Regions from separate parts of the Desulfovibrio sp. Fe33 genome, predicted to be linked through region 1. Evidence: predicted binding sites of a transcription regulator. Region 1 holds the regulator's gene; each other region holds the start of a gene.
What was found. Region 1 encodes sigma-54, which starts transcription at its own class of promoters, with help from an activator protein. Its sites were predicted from a motif close to CTGGCACGGNNNNTGCTT; they were not measured.

Region 1 (6,496 bases):
AAAATTCTCGGCCGACAGCATTGAGCGTATTGTCGCCGAGGGTAATGTCCGGGCGAAGAAGGGGAATACCGAGGGGACCTGCGGAAGGCTGACGTATATGGTCGGTCCGCAGCTTCTCAAGATGGAGCAGAATCCCAAATTGCAGGACGGTCCCAATTCCCTGACGGGCGAAGTCATCAATTTCCATATCAAGGACGACCGGTCCGAGGTCATCGGTGGCGAGCAGCGCGTCAAGGCCATCTTCATGACTCCCGGCAACGTGAAGGTGCAATAGATGGGCGAAGGTCTTCGCGCAACCAACCTGTCCAAGCGGTACGGCCAGAAAGAGGTCGTGCACGGCATCAACATTGAGCTTCACCCCCGGGAAGTCGTCGGTCTGCTCGGGCCAAACGGCGCGGGAAAAACCACGACGTTCTACATGCTTGTAGGCATCGTGCGGCCCAACACCGGAGTTGTGACCCTTGACGGGAAGGAGCTTACGGACAAGCCTCTGCACGAACGCGCGAGGCTCGGGGTGAGCTACCTCCCGCAGGAAAGCTCGATCTTCAAGAAACTGACCGTGCGCCAGAATTTGGAGATCATCCTCGAACAGACTTCCATGACTTCCAAGGAGCAGCGGGCCAGGGCGGACGAGCTGCTTGAGATGTTCACCATCACCAAGCTGGCGGATCAGGCGGCCATGTTCCTGTCCGGCGGCGAGCGCCGCAGGCTGGAAATAGCCCGGGCGCTGATCCTCGACCCACAGTTCATTCTTCTCGATGAGCCGTTCGCAGGTATCGACCCCATTGCCGTTATCGACATTCAGGAGATTATCTCCGTGCTCAAGTCCATGGAGATCGGCATCCTCATTTCCGACCACAACGTTCGGGAAACATTGAATATCTGCGACCGGGCCTACCTCGTTTACGAGGGTACGGTCATCCTGGAAGGTGCTCCGACCGATATCGTGAAGTCCAGCCGAGCCCGCCAGATTTACCTGGGCGAAGACTTCCGGCTCTAATCCAAAGACCGAATCTTTTTTTAGCTTTCTCGATTTACACCGTACCCAAAGGTTGGTACACTTTTTTCATGCCATATAGTGCCCGATGGATTGGCAGTAGAAACAGGATGTTATCACCATGGTGTTGCATCCTTTAATTCGTTGTGGCATAGTTCAATCGAAAGAAATGGCAGGCTGTGTAAAAAAATTTTCTTTATCCGTCAGCCGATAAACACAACCCTAAGTGAGTGACGAATCATGGGATTGGAACTTCGACAACAGCTCAAGCTCTCGCAGCAACTGGTCATGACGCCTCAGTTGCAGCAGGCCATCAAGCTGCTGCAGCTCTCCCGTCTTGAACTGTTGGAGACGGTGCAGCAGGAATTGTTGGAGAATCCTTTCCTGGATGAAACGGAAACGGAAACCGAGGTGCCCGACAAGACCGAGGTCCTGACCGAGTCCCAGGCGGAAGAGGAGTTGGTTCGGAACGCGGATTGGGAGAACTATCTCGGCGAATTTTCCTCCACTTCCAAGCAGGCGTTGTCACGCGACCTGGAAATGCCGGAAGAGGGTGTTTCCTTCGAGGCGCGGCTCGCTTCCAAGCCTTCCCTGGAAGGCCATCTCAATTGGCAGATGCGTCTTTCCAGCTTCACGGAAAGCGAGTTGGCGATTGGTGACGTCATTCTGGGCAATCTCGATTCCAACGGCTACCTTCAGGCTTCCATGGAAGAGATAGCCGCCATGGTTCAGGCTTCCGAAGAGGAAATCGAGAGCGTTCTCACCCGCATCCAGCATCTCGACCCGGTGGGAGTGGGGGCGCGCACTCCTCAGGAGTGTCTTCTGGTCCAGATGGAAGTCCTGGGCTATGACGATCCGATTCTTGTCTCCCTGGTGCAGGACCACTTGGAAGACCTGGAAAAGAACCGCTATAAGCCTCTCGCCCGCAAGTTCAAGATTTCCATGGAGGAGCTCAAGGATTATTTGGATTTGCTCCAGACCCTTGACCCCATGCCGGGCGCCAGCTTTTCCAGCACCGAGCCGCATTACGTAAGCCCTGATGTCTTCGTCTACAAATACGGTGACGACTTCGTCATCATCCTCAACGAGGATGGTATGCCCCGTTTGCAGATGAACACCTTCTACATGGATTCCATGAAGGGCGCTGCCGACAAGGAAAAGGAATATTTCCAGGAAAAGATGCGTTCCGCCGCATGGTTGATGAAAAGTCTGTACCAGCGGCAGCGAACCCTGTATAAAGTAGTCGAAAGCATTGTCGGATTCCAAAGAGCCTTTTTCGAGGAAGGCGTGACAAAGCTCAAACCCCTGATCCTCAAGGAGGTGGCAGAAGATATAGAGATGCACGAGTCCACCGTGAGCCGGATCACTACCAGCAAGTATGTTTCGACTCCTCACGGCATTTTCGAGTTGAAGTTCTTCTTCAATTCGGCCCTGGACCTCAATGACGGTTCCCAGGTGGGTTCGGAGAGCGTCAAGGCGCTCATCAAGCAAATGATCTCAGAAGAAGACACGAAGAAACCGCTCAGCGACGAGAGAATCGGCGAAATCCTCCAGGAAAAGCTGGAAGTGAACATCGCCCGGCGCACGGTCGCCAAATACCGCTCGGCCATGGGCATTCCTTCGTCTTCGAAACGCAAGCAGTATTTCTAGATTCTGCTTGCCGCAAACACAACCAGGAGGCAGCGTATGAACATCAGCTTCACTTTCAAGAATTTCGAGCCTTCCGATCACCTCAAGGGGTACGCGGAAAAGCGTTTTGAAAAGGTAGCAAAGTACGTTTCCGATGCGGAGGCAGATCTCCAGGTCAACCTGCTGGTCGATAAGTTCCGCCATAAGGCGGATGTGATCCTGAATTCGGATCGCATTCATATCTCGGCCTACGAAGACTCTGAAGACATGTACTCCACCATTGATATGGTCCTGGACAAGCTGGAAGCCCAGCTCCGCAAGATGCGGGAAAAGATGAAGAACCGCCCCAGACAGGCGCGTCCGAATAAAATGGTGCAGATGAACTACCTGTCCTTCGAGGACGGCAGCGGTTCCGCTCCCACCATCGTCGGCACCGATGCATACGAGCCCAAGCCCATGTCCGTGGACGAGGCCGCCATGCAGCTGGATGCCCTTGATAACGAGTTCCTGGTGTTTCGCAATTCGGAAACCGAAGGCGTTAACGTCATATACAAGAGAAAGAACGGCGATTACGGACTGATCGACCCCGGTAACTAAGCATGAAACTCAGTGACTACCTGGCGAAGGAGTTGATCCTTCCCGAATTGCAGTCCGAAGACAAATCGGACGTGTTGCATGAACTAGTCGCCCCCTTGGGCGAGCAATATCCAGAGATGGACACGGACCAGGCGGTCCGTGTCCTTCTCGATCGAGAAAGACTCGGCTCCACAGGCATCGGGGATGGCATCGCCATCCCGCACGGCAAGCTCGAGGACCTGGAGAAGGTTATCGTGGTCGTGGGGCGCAGCCGGAAGGGCGTGGAGTTCGAGGCGCTCGATCACAGTCCTTGCCATATCTTCTTCCTGGTGCTCGCGCCGGAACAGGTGGCGGGTATGCATCTGCGCGTCCTGGCCCAGATATCCCGCCTTCTCAAGGACGAGGAATTTCGCAAGGAGTTTCTTGCGGCCGAAGATCTCGAGGCCCTCTGGTCTCTCCTCAAAAGCGTCTAAATCGAAGGGTGGGCTCCTTTGACGTCGAACAATTCATTCCCCGTGGTCATCGTTACCGGACTTTCCGGTTCCGGCAAGAGTACCGCACTTCGGGTTTTTGAGGACCTCGGGTTCTTTTGTATCGACGGACTGCCGTCCGAGATGTCGCCCAAACTCGCCGATCTCATTCTCAAATTCGACACCAAATACCGTGGCCTGGCGCTCGGCATGGACCTTCGCCAGTTCGAGTTCGTTGACGGATGGGGACAGGCGTTGGAAGGGTTCCGGGAACTCGGCATCACGCCGCAAGTCCTTTTCCTTGAGGCTAAGATGGCCGAGTTGGTTCGCCGTTACGCCACGACTCGCCGTCCGCATCCGCTCGAGTGCCGTAATCTCGGGCTGGAACAGGCCCTTGAAAAGGAAAAGCAGCTCCTTGAGCCGGTGCGTTCCCAAGCCGCCCTGGTCTTGGACACCACGGACTATTCCATCCACGATCTGCGCAGGGTCATTCAAACCAAATGGTCGGCCCTGGAAGACGTGCGTATGGGGATGCGGGTGCACATCATCACCTTCGGCTTCAAGTATGGCGTGCCGTCCGAGGCTGATTTGGTCTTTGACCTCCGTTTTCTGCCTAATCCCTATTTCGACAAGTCGCTGCGCCCATTGTCCGGCATGGACAAGGCCGTGTCCGACTATGTCCTCGATAATCCCGCCGGGAGCGGGTTTATCAAGCGGTTTCATGAATTTCTGCTTTATATCCTTCCGCTTTACGCAGACGAAGGACGCTACAGGATAACTCTGGCGCTGGGTTGCACCGGAGGCCGACACAGGTCGGTATCCGTTGCCGAGTCGGTACTGGCGACACTCAAGGAAAAAGGGTATACAGTATCGATTGAACATCGACATATGGAACTCGGTTAGACATGGTTGCAAAGACTGAAAAAAAGGAAGGCGTGATCGGCGTGGTGCTGGTTACGCACGGAACTTTCGGCGAAACCCTGCTTCAGGCGGCGGAGATGGTCCTGGGTCCCCAGGTGAACTGCCTGGCCGTGGGGATCGACGTGCAGAAGGGTGTGGACGAGGCATTGGAGGGCGTAAGAAAGGCCATCCAGTCTCTTGAACAGGGGAAGGGCGTCCTGGCCCTCACCGACTTGTTCGGCGGTTCTCCCACGACCATGTCCCTGTCGCTTATGAAATCGGAAAATGTCGAGGTTATCACCGGCGTCAATCTGCCCATGCTCGTGGCGGCCCTGCAAGGGAGATCCATGCAGTTGCATGAACTGGCCGAACGGGCCATGGTCGCAGGTCAGCAGGGAATCAAGGTCGCCGGGGCGATGCTGCGTAAAAAAGCAAAGAAGTAGGAATAAAGCCGTGACTCTCGTTCGTATCGACAACCGCTTGATTCACGGCCAGATCATCGAGACGTGGCTGCCGTACACCGGAGCCAGGACCGTCATCGTAGCCAACGATGAACTGGCCCACGACATTTTGCAGCAAGAGATCATGTCTCTGGCCATTCCCCAGGCGGTGAAGAGCTCCTTCATCACCGTGGACGAAGTGCCTGAAGCCGTTACCAAGCTGAGTTCCAATCCCGGCGAATACGCCGCAATCATACTTTTTTCCAACTGTTCCGACGCGCGCCGGGCCTTCGATTCCGGCTTCGGCTTTCATGTGCTCAACATCGGGAATGTCCATTACAGCCCGGGCAAAAGGCAGATTTCCCCAAGTGTGGCCTTGTCCGATGAAGACGAGACCTGTTTGAGGCACCTCAACCGGAAGGGCGTTGAACTGGATTTTCGATGTGTTCCCAATGATCCCATACAGGTGAGGTTCTAGCCGCCATGATTTTGCACCACTCCTTCGCCTGGTTCGCTCTGGTCGCTTTTTTTTTGCCCTCTTCTCCCTCTTTCGATCAGCGCTAAGCATCGGGCTTCTTGAACGCCCTCTGGTGGTGGGTTTCTTCTGGGGCGCCGCTACGGGAGAATTTACCACCAGCCTTTATATCGCCATTTTCTTTGAACTGTTCTGGCTCGACCTGATTCCCGCAGGCACCTACATCCCCCCGCAACTCACTGCCGCGACGTTTTCCGCCCTGACTCTGACCACCTACTTCGGCCTGGAGCAACCGTCCCGAATAATGCCGGTGCTTTTTGCCAGTATGCCTTTGGCCTGGATTGGCACCAAGGTGGAAGGATGGTTGCGCGAAAGAGAGCAGGGCAGCTACAACTCGCTGTTGAATTGGGTTCGCAATCCCGGCACCGTCCATCTTCCAGGCGTACTCATTTTGCGTTCCATGACAAGAAGCCTGTTCATGAGCTGGATTTCTTTTCTGGCGGCGGTTCTCGTTCTCAAGCAGGGGTTTGAGATCATCTTCACATTGTATCCGGCGATTTTTTCCCGGCTCGGTGTTACCTGGGCCTACCTTTGGGTGGCCGCGTCCCTCGGGGGACTAATGGCACTGCGGCTGAAACGGGCATATGTCGTTCTTGCGACGGGTATAATTCTTTTCTCGCTTTTCTTGCTTTGGCCCTCCATTTTAGCTTGGCAGCCGGTATAGTTTGTGATATCTGTCACATTCTGTTTTAGATGCTCAAATTCCTGATAAAGGATAATTCAATTAGGAGGACTTGATATGGCTATTTTGGTTGTTGGACACAAGAATCCCGATACCGACACCGTTGCTTCCGCGATCGGTGCCGCCGACCTGTACAGCAAACGTGGCATGGAGGCCAAGGCCGTCACTCAGGGCGAAATCGCTCCCGAAAGCGCATTCGTGCTTGAGAAGTTCGGCTTCGCTGCTCCCGAGATCGTCACCGACGCCACCGACCAGAAGATTATCCTG
Region 2 (6,496 bases), on a different contig from region 1:
AGAGGCGAATCCGAAGCCGCGGTCCGCTCCAGAAAGGCGACGAGATTGTCCAGCGCGGACTCCATGTAGGGGTGATCCGGTCCCAGAGCCGCCTCATAGGCCGCGAAACCGCGCTCGAAACAGTCGAAGGCCTCTTCGGCCGCTCCCTGCCCGTCCAGGAACAGGGCCAGATTGCACAAGGCCTGGGCGGTCTCGGGGTGATCCTCGCCAAAAGTCCGGCTGCGAATGGACAGGCTTTTGCGGAAATGCGCCTCGGCCTCCGGAGCCTTGCCCAGACGCTCGAAAAGCAGCCCGGCCAGATTGTGGCTCGCGGCGGTCTCGGGGTGATGCTCACCGTACAGGGCGGCGGTCATGTCCAGGCTTTCCAGGGCGAGGCGCAGCCCGTCCTGCGGACGGTCGAGCGCATCCATGAGCAGAGCCAGGTTGTGCAGGCAGGAGGCTGCGGCCGGATGACGCTCTCCCCCCGAGGCCCGCAGGACGGCCAGGCAATCGTTGAGCGCGGCCTCGGCCCCGGACAGATCGCCGCGCGCCTGCCGGACCATGGCCAAACCGTTCAGCACCGGGATCATGGCCGGATTGTTTTCGGTGAGGATTTCGCGTTGCAGGTCCAGACAGGCGGAAAAGGCCGCTTCGGCGCGGGCCAAATCTCCCCCCGCCTGATAGACCGTGGCCAGCCCTTCCAGATCGGCGGTGATGTCCGGATGACGATCGCCCTTGAGGGCAACATCCACGGTCATGGCCGCTTCCAGCAGTCCGGCGGCTTCCTGATGGCGCTGTCCGTAATAAAGTGTGAAACCGGCCTGATGCATGACCCGGTTGGCGGCGGCGGTATTCACGCCGAGGTCGGCGGCCGCGTCGCGGCAGGCCAGGACGTGGGGAAGAAGCCATTCCACAAGGGGCAGGTTCTGCGGATCGGCGTCGGGCAGGGACAAGTTCAGGGCGTAGATGGCCCGCCCGGCCCATTCGGCCGCCTGATCCCGGTCCATGGCCTCGCGCAGGGTTTCGCGCACATCCCTCGGCAGGGTGAAGACCTGGGCGTCCGGGTCGGCGACGACCAGCCCGCGCTCGATGAGCGGGGTCATCATGGCCGTGGCCGCAAAAAAAGCCGCGGCGGGGTTGACCAGCGCCGGGTTGTGCATGGTCCCCTCCACGGACAGGGCGAAATCGTAGGGCAGGGGCGCATCGGCCAGCATGGCGGCCATGTACAGGGATTCCGCCCCGCCCGGGGCCTCCCGTTCCACCTCCCGGACCAGGGCCATGACGGCCTCCCGGCTGCGGGCGTCGCTTGTCTCCGTCACGTGAAACTCCTTGTTGGCGGATCACGTTCTGACTATCCGCTTTATCCGGGAAATTCAAGGCGGGGCGCGAAAAAGGGCGTCGCCCGGACCGACCGGACGACGCCCCGCGTTGCGATGAAAAAAAGGACTAGCGCTTGATCGAAATGAGGGTGTTCAAAATCGAATCCGAAGTGGTGATGACCTTGGTATTGGCCTGGTATCCGCGCTGGGTCACGATCATATTGGAGAACTCCCTGGCCATGTCCACGTTGCTCTCTTCCAGGGTATTCTGATTAATGAGCCCCCGCCCACGGTCCCCGGCCGTGCCGAGAATGGCTTCGCCCGAGGCCTCGGTGGCAACGAAATTGGTGCCGCCGTCCCGCTGGAGCCCCCACGGGCTGTTGAACTTGTATACGGCCACCTGATACAATTCCTCGCTCTGCCCGTTGGAGAAGTGGCCGCTGAGCACACCCTCCTCGTCCACGCTGACGTAGTTGAGATACCCCCAGGAGTAGCCGTTCTGGAGACTGAACAGGGTGGAGGACGGCAGATCGTAGCTGGTGGTCACGCGGGCGTCGCGGTTCATGGAGTCCATCTCCGGAAGCAGGTCCGCGTTGGTCCCGATGTCGGCGGCCGATGTCACGGCCCCGCCCGACCAGGAGGCCGTGTCGGAGTTGATCCCGAAATCGTAGGAAATATTTCCGGTTCCGCCGTTGCTGGCGAACGTGTAGTTGAACTGCGCCAGGCCCTCCTCGCTGAATTCGGCCGGGACCCAGGCCGCCGGGTCCGTGCCGCCTTCTCCCGATGCGCTCGCGCGGTCCAGAGTGAAGGCCGACTGGTTGATCAGCGCGCCCCTGTCGTTGAAGGTCAAAACCCCCATCCCGGCCAGTCCGGCCGCGGAAGTGCCCTGAGCGGCCGACCCGTCCGAATCGCCCGGCATGGCGATGAGGTATTCCCAATAGGTGTAGCCGGGCACGGCGTTGGAAAGACCCGCCGTGGGCACCGGATCGAAATAGACGGTCATCTCGTGGCTGTTGCCGTTCTCGTCGAACACGTTCACGGCCGTGGAATACTGCGCCTGCGCATCGCCGAAGGGGGAGTCCGAACCGGTCCTGTTGGCGGAATACGCCCCGAGCATGGCGAAAAAGGGATTTTCCTCGTCGGATATCTGGCTCAAAGCCGAATGATCCAGCCGCGTGACGACCTCAACCGAAGAGGTGGCCAAAGGCGAGGACCTGACCACGCGGGCGGTCTGGCCGTCCACGGTCACGTCTTCGAAAGGCAGTTGCACGTCGGACACGCCGCCCGCCAACTGCCCGGTCTCCCGGTCATAGGCGAACCCTTGCAAACGGTATCCCTGGGCATTGACCAGATAGGCCTCGTTGTCGAAACGGAAATCTCCGGCGCGCGTATAATGGGACGCCCCGCGGATGGTCCCGGAAGGATCGTTGACGCCGAAGAAGCCCTCGCCAGAAATGGCCAGGTCCGTGGCCGTGGTGGTCCCGGACAAAGCGCCCTCGGTAAAATCGCCCCGGATGGACGACACGCCCACGCCCTTGCCCAACTGGCTGGTTCGGACCGAGCCGGATTCATACAGAGCGCCGCCCGAAGCCACCTGCTGGCTGATGAGATCGCCGAACAAGATGTCCGAGCGCTTGTAGCCGATGGTGCCGACGTTGGCCAGGTTGTTGGCCAGGACCTGCATTCCCTGGCTGTGGGCCACCACGCCGGTGGCTCCCACGTACATGCTGCTGAAACCCATACTTCCTCCGATTCGGCGCAGGCCGAACTCGCGGGAACCGCCGGAATACCCATTTCCCGGCAAGAAGTTCCCGATGCCTTCTCGATGGGATATACAGCAAGGGGTGTGCCAGCAGGAATCCGCCATGTTTTCAAGAGGAAAAGAGGAATGGAACGGCGGAACTTCCTGCCGCGCCAGCTTCGTCCGAACCTTGCCGCCGCAACCGGCTATTCGATGTTTCCCTTGCCAGATATCCCCGGCGCGAGTAGTCTTGCGCGACTTTAAGATCCAACCGACTTCAAACGAAACAATGGAGATATGGCAATGAAACGGATTCTTCCCCTGTTCCTCGTCGCGGCCCTGGTACTCGGCCTGAGCGCCTGCAACCAGGAACCGTCGGTCAAGATAGGCGTCGTGGACGAGGCTGCCGCCTTCAAGGACAACAAGCTGGCCACCGAGGCCATGGCCCACCTCCAGGAAATGGGCAAGCCTCTCCAGGCAAAGGCTGAGGCCGCCTACAAAGCCATGCAGGCCGAACAGACCGAAGAGAACGTGGCCGCCTACAAGTTGGCCATGGGCGAACTGCAAAACACCATGACCGCCGAACAGCAGCGCGTCGTGGGCCTGGTCGACGCCAAGTTCAACGAAGTCCTGGACAACTACCGCAAAGAAAAGGGACTGACCCTGATCCTGAGCAGGCAGGCCATAATCTCGTCCAGCGAAAGCGTGGACATCACCAAGGATATCGTGGCTGCCATGGACAAGGTGCAGGTTGACTTCACCCGTCCCGAAGCGCCCCAGGCCGAAACCCCGGCCCCGGAAGCCGCAACGGCTCCGGCCGAGGAACCCGCCAAGACCGCTCCCGAGGGCGGCGAGGCCACGAAATAGCCGGCCACCCGTTGACAAAAAAAGGCCTGTCCAATGCGGACAGGCCTTTTTTTTTGAACTATTCCGTTCGCTCCCTGCAAAAAAATCAGGGGTGAAAGCCGCTTCGCGGCAATTGTCGGGTGATTCCGCCTCCGGCGGGCAAGGGCTCGCACCCTTGCATCCCATGTATGCGCCTTCGGCGCGGGCTTACAGGTCTCAACAGCGGCTTGTGAAATCCTCCATGAGCGCCATGGCCTGATCCAGTTCCTCGATAAACATCCCGAGCCTTTTCCGCACACTGTCCAGATCGCCGTCCTGCGCTGCGAACTCCATCGCCAGGGCCAGCCTGCTTAACGCACCGGCGCGGACCACTCCGCACATCCCTTTCAATGAATGAGCCAGTTTGCCCGCCTTGTCCGTGTCATCCTCGGCCAGAGCCCTGGTCAACTCGGCCACACGTTTCGGGCAATCCTCGATGAAGGCTTCGACAAGGACGACGGCCAGTCCCCTGTCTTGGACAACGCTGTCCAGGAAATGATCCACATCGAACAAATCCTTCATTGTCCCCCCCCCTCTCGTTTTATATGGCCACTTTTAATACCATTCCGCATACAAATTGGGAAGAGGGGCCCACAACGGCAGAACGAAGAACGCCCCGACGCGGCTAGGGGCAGGTGCAAGGGCCTCCGGCCAGATGACGCCACCGGCCCCGATCGAAGACGAGCAGTATTTCCTGCATCGTCCGATTCCGGCAGTTGCGCAGACAATAACGGATCGGCTGCCTCAAAAAGCCCTCGGCCACCCGCCGGGACCGGAAGCCATTCGCTCGCACCCAAACGTCGGCCCCCGGATCGGCGGACCGAATCCGGCCGTAAGCGCCTTCGCCCCCGGAGTCTCCCTGCTGCGGAGCCGCTATGACCGTGGGCCGGGCAAGCGAGAGGAACCCGCGCCGTCCCAAAAAGGATAATCTTGAGCTGCCGCACACCAGGACGCCGCAATCCGCGTCTCCGTATCGAAAGACCAGCCCGTTCCCGGATATGGAAATGCGCCGGGCCGCCTGAAGCATGGCCGAAGCCGAGACCCGCAACGGCTCCGTCCTTATCTCCCGAGCTTCCACGCCATTCAGGCACATGACGGGATGCCGCGCTACCAGATGTTCCTCCAACCGCCCGGTCTGCCTGAACCAGCGTACCCGGATGTCGCCGCGCGCCAGCAGCCCCTCGGCCATAACGGCCAGAGCGAGCGTCATTCCAGCCTGTCTGGCCACCCGGCGCGTCGACGGAGCCAGCCCCTCGGCGCGATCGGCCAGCAGCCTGCCGCAAAGCACGGCGCACGCCGACAGGTCCTGCCCCCCCTTGCGGTCCAGAGCATCCAGGCACATTCGCACCAGGCCGTCGTTCCCGGCCGCTTCCCGGGAAGACAAAAGCATTCTCGACACGGCCGGAAACGTCTCCGCCGGAGAGAGCGGTCGCGGCTCGGCAGGCAGACGGCCCGTGCAGGCGGCCGCTCCGAGCAGCGCCAGCTCAGCGCACGCGCTCAACGGATGTCCCCCTTGAACCGGTGACATGGTGTTAGGCATGGGAAAGGACGCCTCCACCGGCACGGACCAGCCGCACCGGACGAACCAGTCCGGGAACCCGCCGTCGAAACCGCGGGCCGCTTCCGCCAGGGCGCGCAGGCTGTCAGGCAGCCAGTACTCACCCACCGGATAACCGCTCTCCATGAGTTCGAGAATGCCGCCAAGCCTCTCCGGCGACGCGGATGTGCACACCGCGACACGCAATTTGCCCACTCGCCTCTCGCGCAACATTCCGGACAGATCGCCTCGCAGAGTCCCGCCGTCGAAAAGATACGTTCCCCGACGGGTGGTCAGCAGGCAAGCATCCCCGCTGGATGCGGGGAGCATTCTGAATATCGTCAAATCCATTATTATCCTTGATAAAATTCTGACCACGCCTTCTGTTCGTCAACACTATATTGAAAGCGATATTCTATATCAAGAAATAATTTCACCCAAAAAAATAACGGCGCTCTAACCGCCCGAAAATACGGGCCGCTTTCTTGACGCCATCCGGCAATCACAGAGACGTTATTTTTTTATCATCTATGATATCAGCTTGTTACGACAAAAAGGCCTACGTCTTGCATCGAAAAAGCTTTGACGTTGACAAGATTTTTTTGGGTCATTATATGCCACAAACCAAAATCGACAACGGAGCACTCCCTATATGCGAATACTCTTCAACTACACCTTCACCCCGGTCCTTTGCGCGACCCTCGTGATCCTGGCGGTAGTCGTCGTCGTGAAACAACAGAAAATCGACGACCTGACACACCGCCTTGAGCTGGTCCAGAAGACCGCCGAGGCGCGCAGGATACTGGTCGAGGAGGCCCGCCTCCTCCAGAAGGCCAAAAACCGATCCCCGGTGCGTACGGTCACCGTGACCGCCTACAACCCCTCCACCGATCAATGCGACGAAGACCCGCTCATCGCGGCGTCCATGCGCAAGGTCCGCTCCGGCACCATCGCGGTGTCGCGCGACCTCTTCGATCAGGGATGGGTCTTCGGCCGCAAGGTCCGCATCGAAGGCTACGGCATCTTCGAAATCAA
Region 3 (6,496 bases), on a different contig from region 1:
CACGCCCTCGAACACGGTAATCAGGTCCGAGGTGTTCTTGTGCCCGGCCAGCATGGGGCCGCCGGACACGAGCACGGCCGGGATGTTCAGACGGAGCATGGCCATGAGCATACCGGGAACGATCTTGTCGCAGTTGGGAATGCAGACGATGGCGTCAAAGGGATGGGCGGTGGCCATGATCTCCACGGAATCGGCGATGATTTCGCGGCTGGGCAGGGACATTCTCATGCCCTCGTGGTTCATGGACAGCCCGTCGCACACGCCGATGGCCGGGAATTCCAGCGGGGTGCCTCCGGCCATACGGATGCCCGCCTTGACTGCCTCGGCGATGGTGTCTAGATGCACATGACCGGGAATGATCTCGTTCTGGGCGTTGCATACGCCGATCAGCGGCCTGTCCATTTCTTCCTTGGACAATCCGGCCGCATACAACAGCGATCGGTGCGGGGCCTTTTCCAATCCACCAGTCATTTTCTTACTACGCATCTGATACCTCTTGGTTAAGAAATTCGGTCGACCAGTTCACTACCGATACGGTGCGGTTGTCAACGTTTTTGCCGCAGTCTCCCGGGCTGAAGGGGACCAAGGGAAAAGGGTTTCCCAGGCATACGGCCCCGCAGCGCATCCCCCGCCGCAAGCCATCCCCGCTTCGTTACAGTATTTTCATCCGGATTGAACCGGCGGCAAAAAGAGAAAGGCCCCGTCGGGCGAAACGACGGGGCCTTCAATTGCGGAGGTGAAGTAATATCTTTTATGTTCCGCCCTTCTGGCGGAGGGGATGCTTAGGCGGCTTGCTTCTCGCGGATTTTGCGGTAGGAAGCGATGTCGTCCACCGTGCAAACGGTCATGTTGTGCTTGCGGGCGAAGGTCACGATTTCAGGCTGGCGGGCCATGGTACCGTCGGGATTGGTCAGCTCGCAAAGCACGCCGCACGGGGTCAACCCGGCCATGCGGGTCAGGTCCACCACGGCTTCGGTGTGGCCGCCGCGCTCCAGCACGCCGCCGGGACGGGCGCAGAGCGGAAAGACATGGCCGGGGCTCGCCAGATCGCCGGGCTTGGCGCCCGGAGCGATGGCCGCCTTGACGGTGGCCAGGCGATCCGCCGCCGATACGCCTGTGGTCACGCCCTCCACGGCCTCGATGGATACCGTGAAGGCGGTGTTGTACCGGCTGCGGTTGTTTTCGACCATCATGGGCAGGCCGAGGGACTTGATCTTCTCCTCGGTCATGCACAGGCAGACGATGCCGCTGCACTCGCGGATGAGCATGGCCATCTGGGGAACGGTCAGAAATTCGGCCGCAAAAATGAGGTCGCCCTCGTTTTCGCGTTCGATGTTGTCCGTGACCAGGACGCCCCGGCCACCCCGAAGGGCCGCCAAGGCGTGCTCGACACGGGACATGGGACCGCCGAATTGTTTGAGTAAAGGCTGATCCATCATCTTTCTTCTCCTTTGAAGACTATGAATGAATCAGGGCGCATAGACAGACCGACGAGCGCCGCGGCTCTCGTCGCGACAGTCGGTGCCGCGAGCGGAGACCGCCGGGCAAGGGCTGTAGGACTGCCTCATTCTCTTCATTCCGGACTATGACCGTCGGCCCCGGATTTACGCCGGGTCTGCTCGTCCCTCTCCACCCGGAGAGGCGCTCGCGGGCTAACTGGCAAGCCAGATCACCGCCGGTGGGGACTTCCACCCCGCCCTGAGAACAAGTTGGTTTGGTAATATGCCCCAACTGACTCGCAAGTCAACCAATACGGACACAATTCATAGGGGATTTCACCCTGGAGGCCAGTGCAATGCCGGAAGGAGGAAAACCCCCTTGATACCATAGGGAAATCAGTGTAGTGCGTTCTCCATGCATGAAATGTCGATTGTCGAATCCATCCTCGGCATCCTGCGCGAAGAGATGGTCAAATATGAAGGCCAAAAGCTCACGAAAGTGACCATCAAGAACGGCAGGCTCGCCGGGGCGGTCACGGAATCCCTCCAGTTCGCATGGGAAGCGCTCATTCCCGGCGGTGAATTCGACGGGGCCGAGCTCGAAGTCATCGAGGTGCCGGTGAAGGTGGCCTGCGGCGAATGCGGCGAGATATTCAGCCCGGAGCACACCCGATGTATGCCCTGCCCCAAGTGCAACGCCCTGCTGGGCCACGAGGTGCTGGAGGGCAAGGAACTGCTCATCGACTCCATCGAAGTGGACGACCAGCAATAAAGACAAGGAGAGACCATGTCCAAGGAAGTGACCATAGTCCGCAATGTTCTCGAGGCCAACGACAGGCTGGCTGACGAGTTGCAGAAGAAATTTCGGGTCAAGAAGATCCTGTGCCTGAACCTGATGAGCTCGCCGGGCGCGGGCAAGACGACCCTGCTCGAACGGACCCTGACCGACCTCAAGGACGAGTTCAACATGGCGGTCATCGAAGGCGACCTCCAGACCGACAACGACGCCCAGCGCGTGGCCGCCACCGGGGCGCAGGCCGTTCAGATCAACACCGAGGGCGGCTGCCACCTGGATTCCGGCATGGTCATGGACGCGCTCCAGGCCATCGACACCGACGGCCTGGACATTCTCTTCATCGAGAACGTCGGCAACCTGGTCTGCCCGGCCGAGTTCAATGTGGGCGAAGACTACAAGGTCACCCTCCTGTCCGTGGCCGAAGGCGACGACAAGCCTGAAAAATACCCGTTCATGTTCCACATTTCCGCAGTCATGCTGCTCAACAAGGTGGACCTGCTTCCCTATGTGGAATTCGACCTCAAAAAGGCCGAGGATCACGCCAAGAAGCTGAACAAGGACATCGAAGTCATGCCCATTTCCGCCCGCACCGGCGAAAACATGGAGCAGTGGTACGAATGGCTGCGCAAGAAGCGCGCCGAAAAGCTGTAGCCGACACGGCTGCAACCCGACGATGAACAACAAGGCCGCCTCAGGGCGGCCTTTTTCATGCACGCCCTCCGCCGGGGATGCCCGGTTCCTCTCCCCGAACAAGCCAGGCACGGCGCGAAAGAGTGTGGGCGAATTTTTCGCCCATAGCCCCTTGGCAAGGCGAGCGGGCGGATGTAGAATCTTCCCATGTCGTTTCCCAAAGACCTCCCCCTTGAAGCCGTGTTCGCTTCCATCGCCGACGGATTATTCACCGTGGACGCGGACTGGAACGTGACCTATTTCAACGAGTCCGCGCAACGGATCACCGGCATCTCCGGCGAGGACGCCCTGGGGCGCAAGTGCTGGGACGTGTTCCGCTCCTCCCTGTGCGACGGCCAGTGCGCGCTCAAGTCCTGCATCCGCAAGGGCGGGCGCATCGTCAACAAATCCATCTTCATCATCCGCTCCGACGGCACGACCCTGCCCATCGCCATCTCGGCCTCGCCGCTGAAGGACAACGACGGGAACGTGATCGGCGGGGTGGAGACCTTCCGAGACCTGACCGACATCCACGTGGCGCGGCAACAGGCCAAGGACATCTACCGATTCGAGAACATCGTGGGCCGCAGCCAGGCCCTGGAAAAAATTTTCCGCATCCTGCCGCAGATCAGCCGGTCCGAAGCCACCACCTTGCTGCTGGGCCAAAGCGGCACCGGCAAGGAACTGTTCGCCCGGGCCATCCATTCCCTGAGTCCGCGCAAGGACGGGCCTTTCGTCGCCGTGAACTGCGGCGCGCTGCCCGACACCCTGCTGGAGTCGGAGCTGTTCGGCTACAAGGCCGGGGCCTTCACCGACGCGCGCACGGACAAACCGGGCAGATTCGAGCTGGCCGACGGCGGCACGGTCTTCCTGGACGAGATCGGCGACATGCCCCAGAACCTCCAGGTCAAGCTGCTGCGTTTCCTCCAGGAAAAGACCTTCGAGCCCCTGGGCGGCGTCACGCCTGAACACGCCGACGTGCGCGTGGTGGCCGCAACCAACCGCAATCTCGAAGACGCCGTGGCCGAAGGGACATTCCGCCAGGACCTCTTCTACCGGCTCAACGTCGTCACCCTGACCCTGCCCCCGCTGACCGCACGCCAGGAAGACCTGCCCCTGCTCATCGACCACTTCCTCGCCGAGTTCAACGGGCTGCGCAACAAGGCCATCCGGGGCGTCAGCGAGGACGCCATGCATGTGCTCATGCGCCACGACTACCCGGGCAACGTGCGCGAACTTGAAAACATCCTCGAATACGCCTTCATCCTCTGCCCGGACGGGTTCATCCAGGTGGAGCACCTGCCGGAATACCTCCACCCCGCAAAGCCCCGAGGCGACGCGCCCGACGGACTGTCCGGGACCATGGACGCCATCAAACGCCGCGCCGCCATGGAAGCCGTCCGACGCAACAACGGCAAACGCATGGCCGCCTGCCGCGAACTCGGCATCACCAAGGACACGCTGCGCCGCCTTTTAACCGCTCCCGATCCGGGCGAATAATTCGTCATTACTCTTCATTTCAGGCGATTAATTCGCCCTCTTCGCAACCCTATGAAAAATCAAGATACTGAATTTATTACTATTTTTATTTGGCACAATCCATGCTCATTGGAAAACAACTGGTTCGGGTCCTGCCGGACTTTTGGAGAGAGACGATGAAGACGGATTCCGCCAAGCTGATCTGCCTGGCGTGCTACCAGGACCGACTGGCCTCCGTGTGCGAGAACGCGGACGGATACAAGCTGTTTGAAATACGTGACGATAAATTTTACCCCGCAGGCCTCCTATCCCTTCCCTCAAAGGACCCTATGGACAGGACATCCGCCATATTGGCCTGCGGGGTAACCATTTTTTTGTGCGGGGCCATCCGCAACCGGACCCGGCACGCCCTGGAGCGGGCCGGAATCACGGTCATCCCCTGGCTTACCGGCACCGAAAACCAAGTGCTCGAAGGTTATCTCCACGACGGACTGGCCGAATTGACCATGCCCGGAGCGGCGGTTTGACTTTTTTCAGGCCATGGTTATCTCTCTGTGACCCGGCCGCGACCGTTCGCCGGTTCGGGACCTGCATGTACCTCTAAGGCGGCTTCGGGTCGCCGTTTTTCAGGAGAATAGTATGAGTGGTTGTGAAGGATGTTCCTCCGCCTCGCCTGACGGAACCTGTACCAGCACCACGGGCTGCGACAAGCCCGAGGACCAGAAACTGCAAAAGACCCTGAGCCGCATCAAGCACAAGATCGTGGTCATGTCCGGCAAGGGCGGCGTGGGCAAATCCACCGTGGCCGCCAACATCGCCGTGGCCCTGTCTCTGGCCGGCAAGAAGGTCGGCCTGCTCGACGTGGACGTGCACGGACCGAGCGTGCCTCGCCTGCTCTCCCTCAAGGGCCAGCAGCCCCATATCGGCGCCGATGTCATGGAACCCGTGCCTTGGAGCAAGAACCTGTCGGTCATGTCCCTCGGCTTCCTGCTCCAGGACGACCGCCAGGCCGTCATCTGGCGCGGTCCGGTCAAGATCGGCCTCATCAAGCAGTTCGTCGAAGACGTCATGTGGGGCGATCTGGACTACCTCATCGTCGATTGCCCTCCGGGAACCGGTGACGAGCCCCTGTCCACCCTGCAAACCCTCGGACCCACCGCCATGGCCGTCATCGTCACCACCCCCCAGGGCGTGGCCATCGACGACGTCCGCCGGTCCGTGTCCTTCGTCGGCGAAGTGGGCAACCGCGTGCTCGGCATCGTCGAGAACATGTCCGGTTTCGCCTGCCCCGATTGCGGCAAGGTCCACGACATCTTCAAATCCGGCGGCGGCGAAGCCCTCGCCAAGGAATCGGGCGTCCAATTCCTCGGCCGCATCCCCCTCGATCCGGCCGTGGCAGACTCCGGTGACGAAGGCTACCCCTTCATGAAAGTCCACCGCGATACCGCGACCGGCAAGGCCATGGAAAAGATCATTGCCCCCGTCCTCGCTCTCCCCGACCCGCCCAAGGCGTAGTCGGCTGTCGCTTCATCAACAAGAAAGGCGGACGCGCAATGCGCGTCCGCCTTTTCTTGTTGATGCGCCTCCGGCGGCCGGGGGAAGGGGAGGAAAAACCCTTTGAAAAGGGTTCTTTCCTCCCCTTCCCCCGGACCCCCATCCCCTTCTTTTCCCAAACTTTCTGGCTCCGCTTCGCGGGATGCTCTGAGACTTTGTTTGAGGGCGGGAGTCGAAACTTCAGCTTCATTTAATAAATAGTTTAATGAGCCCTTTCGCCGAAGGCGACACAAAAAGTTTTGGAGGGTCCAGGGAACCTTTTTCAAAAGGTTCCCTGGCGGGGTCCGGGGCAGCGCCCCGGCTGCCTGCCGACGACAAAGCGCAATCGGCTCGGCCTGCCGTCAAGAATTTCAGTCGTGGGTGGATATGGTGGGGAGAAGTTTGAAAATTTTGCCCGAGGCGAGACGAAAGGCGTCCACCACCCGGGGATCGAACTGCGTTCCGGCGCACCGATAGATTTCGCGGCACGCATTGTCCATGGTCAACGCGGGCCGGTAGGGCCTGTTCTGGAGCATGGCGGAAAGAGAATCGGCCACGCTGATGATGCGTGCGCCAAGCG

Region 2: the regulator sigma-54 is predicted to act here: its motif matches at 3,134-3,151, upstream of PSN43_RS11980 (flagellar hook protein FlgE).
Region 3: the regulator sigma-54 is predicted to act here: its motif matches at 4,494-4,511, upstream of PSN43_RS02895 (NifB/NifX family molybdenum-iron cluster-binding protein).

The regions. Positions count from the first base shown of each region.
Region 1 is NZ_JAQKGU010000003.1:63,228-69,723, forward strand. Features, by position in the region: gene PSN43_RS05390 (LptA/OstA family protein) at 1-274, shown strand, start outside; gene lptB (LPS export ABC transporter ATP-binding protein) at 275-1,000, shown strand; gene rpoN (RNA polymerase factor sigma-54) at 1,238-2,647, shown strand; gene hpf (ribosome hibernation-promoting factor, HPF/YfiA family) at 2,684-3,223, shown strand; gene PSN43_RS05410 (PTS sugar transporter subunit IIA) at 3,226-3,675, shown strand; gene rapZ (RNase adapter RapZ) at 3,694-4,575, shown strand; gene PSN43_RS05420 (PTS sugar transporter subunit IIA) at 4,578-5,015, shown strand; gene PSN43_RS05425 (PTS sugar transporter subunit IIB) at 5,026-5,490, shown strand; gene PSN43_RS05430 (PTS sugar transporter subunit IIC) at 5,519-6,211, shown strand; gene PSN43_RS05435 (manganese-dependent inorganic pyrophosphatase) at 6,287-6,496, shown strand, end outside.
Region 2 is NZ_JAQKGU010000009.1:28,208-34,703, reverse strand. Features, by position in the region: gene PSN43_RS11985 (tetratricopeptide repeat protein) at 1-1,298, opposite strand, end outside; gene PSN43_RS11980 (flagellar hook protein FlgE) at 1,426-3,039, opposite strand; gene PSN43_RS11975 (OmpH family outer membrane protein) at 3,343-3,906, shown strand; gene PSN43_RS11970 (Hpt domain-containing protein) at 4,102-4,446, opposite strand; gene PSN43_RS11965 (hypothetical protein) at 4,550-5,812, opposite strand; gene PSN43_RS11960 (3D domain-containing protein) at 6,114-6,496, shown strand, end outside.
Region 3 is NZ_JAQKGU010000002.1:15,512-22,007, reverse strand. Features, by position in the region: gene ilvD (dihydroxy-acid dehydratase) at 1-486, opposite strand, end outside; gene ribB (3,4-dihydroxy-2-butanone-4-phosphate synthase) at 783-1,436, opposite strand; FMN riboswitch at 1,563-1,710, opposite strand; gene PSN43_RS02910 (hydrogenase maturation nickel metallochaperone HypA/HybF) at 1,855-2,211, shown strand; gene hypB (hydrogenase nickel incorporation protein HypB) at 2,227-2,886, shown strand; gene PSN43_RS02900 (sigma-54 interaction domain-containing protein) at 3,073-4,404, shown strand; gene PSN43_RS02895 (NifB/NifX family molybdenum-iron cluster-binding protein) at 4,560-4,910, shown strand; gene PSN43_RS02890 (Mrp/NBP35 family ATP-binding protein) at 5,023-5,898, shown strand; gene PSN43_RS02885 (HD-GYP domain-containing protein) at 6,288-6,496, opposite strand, start outside.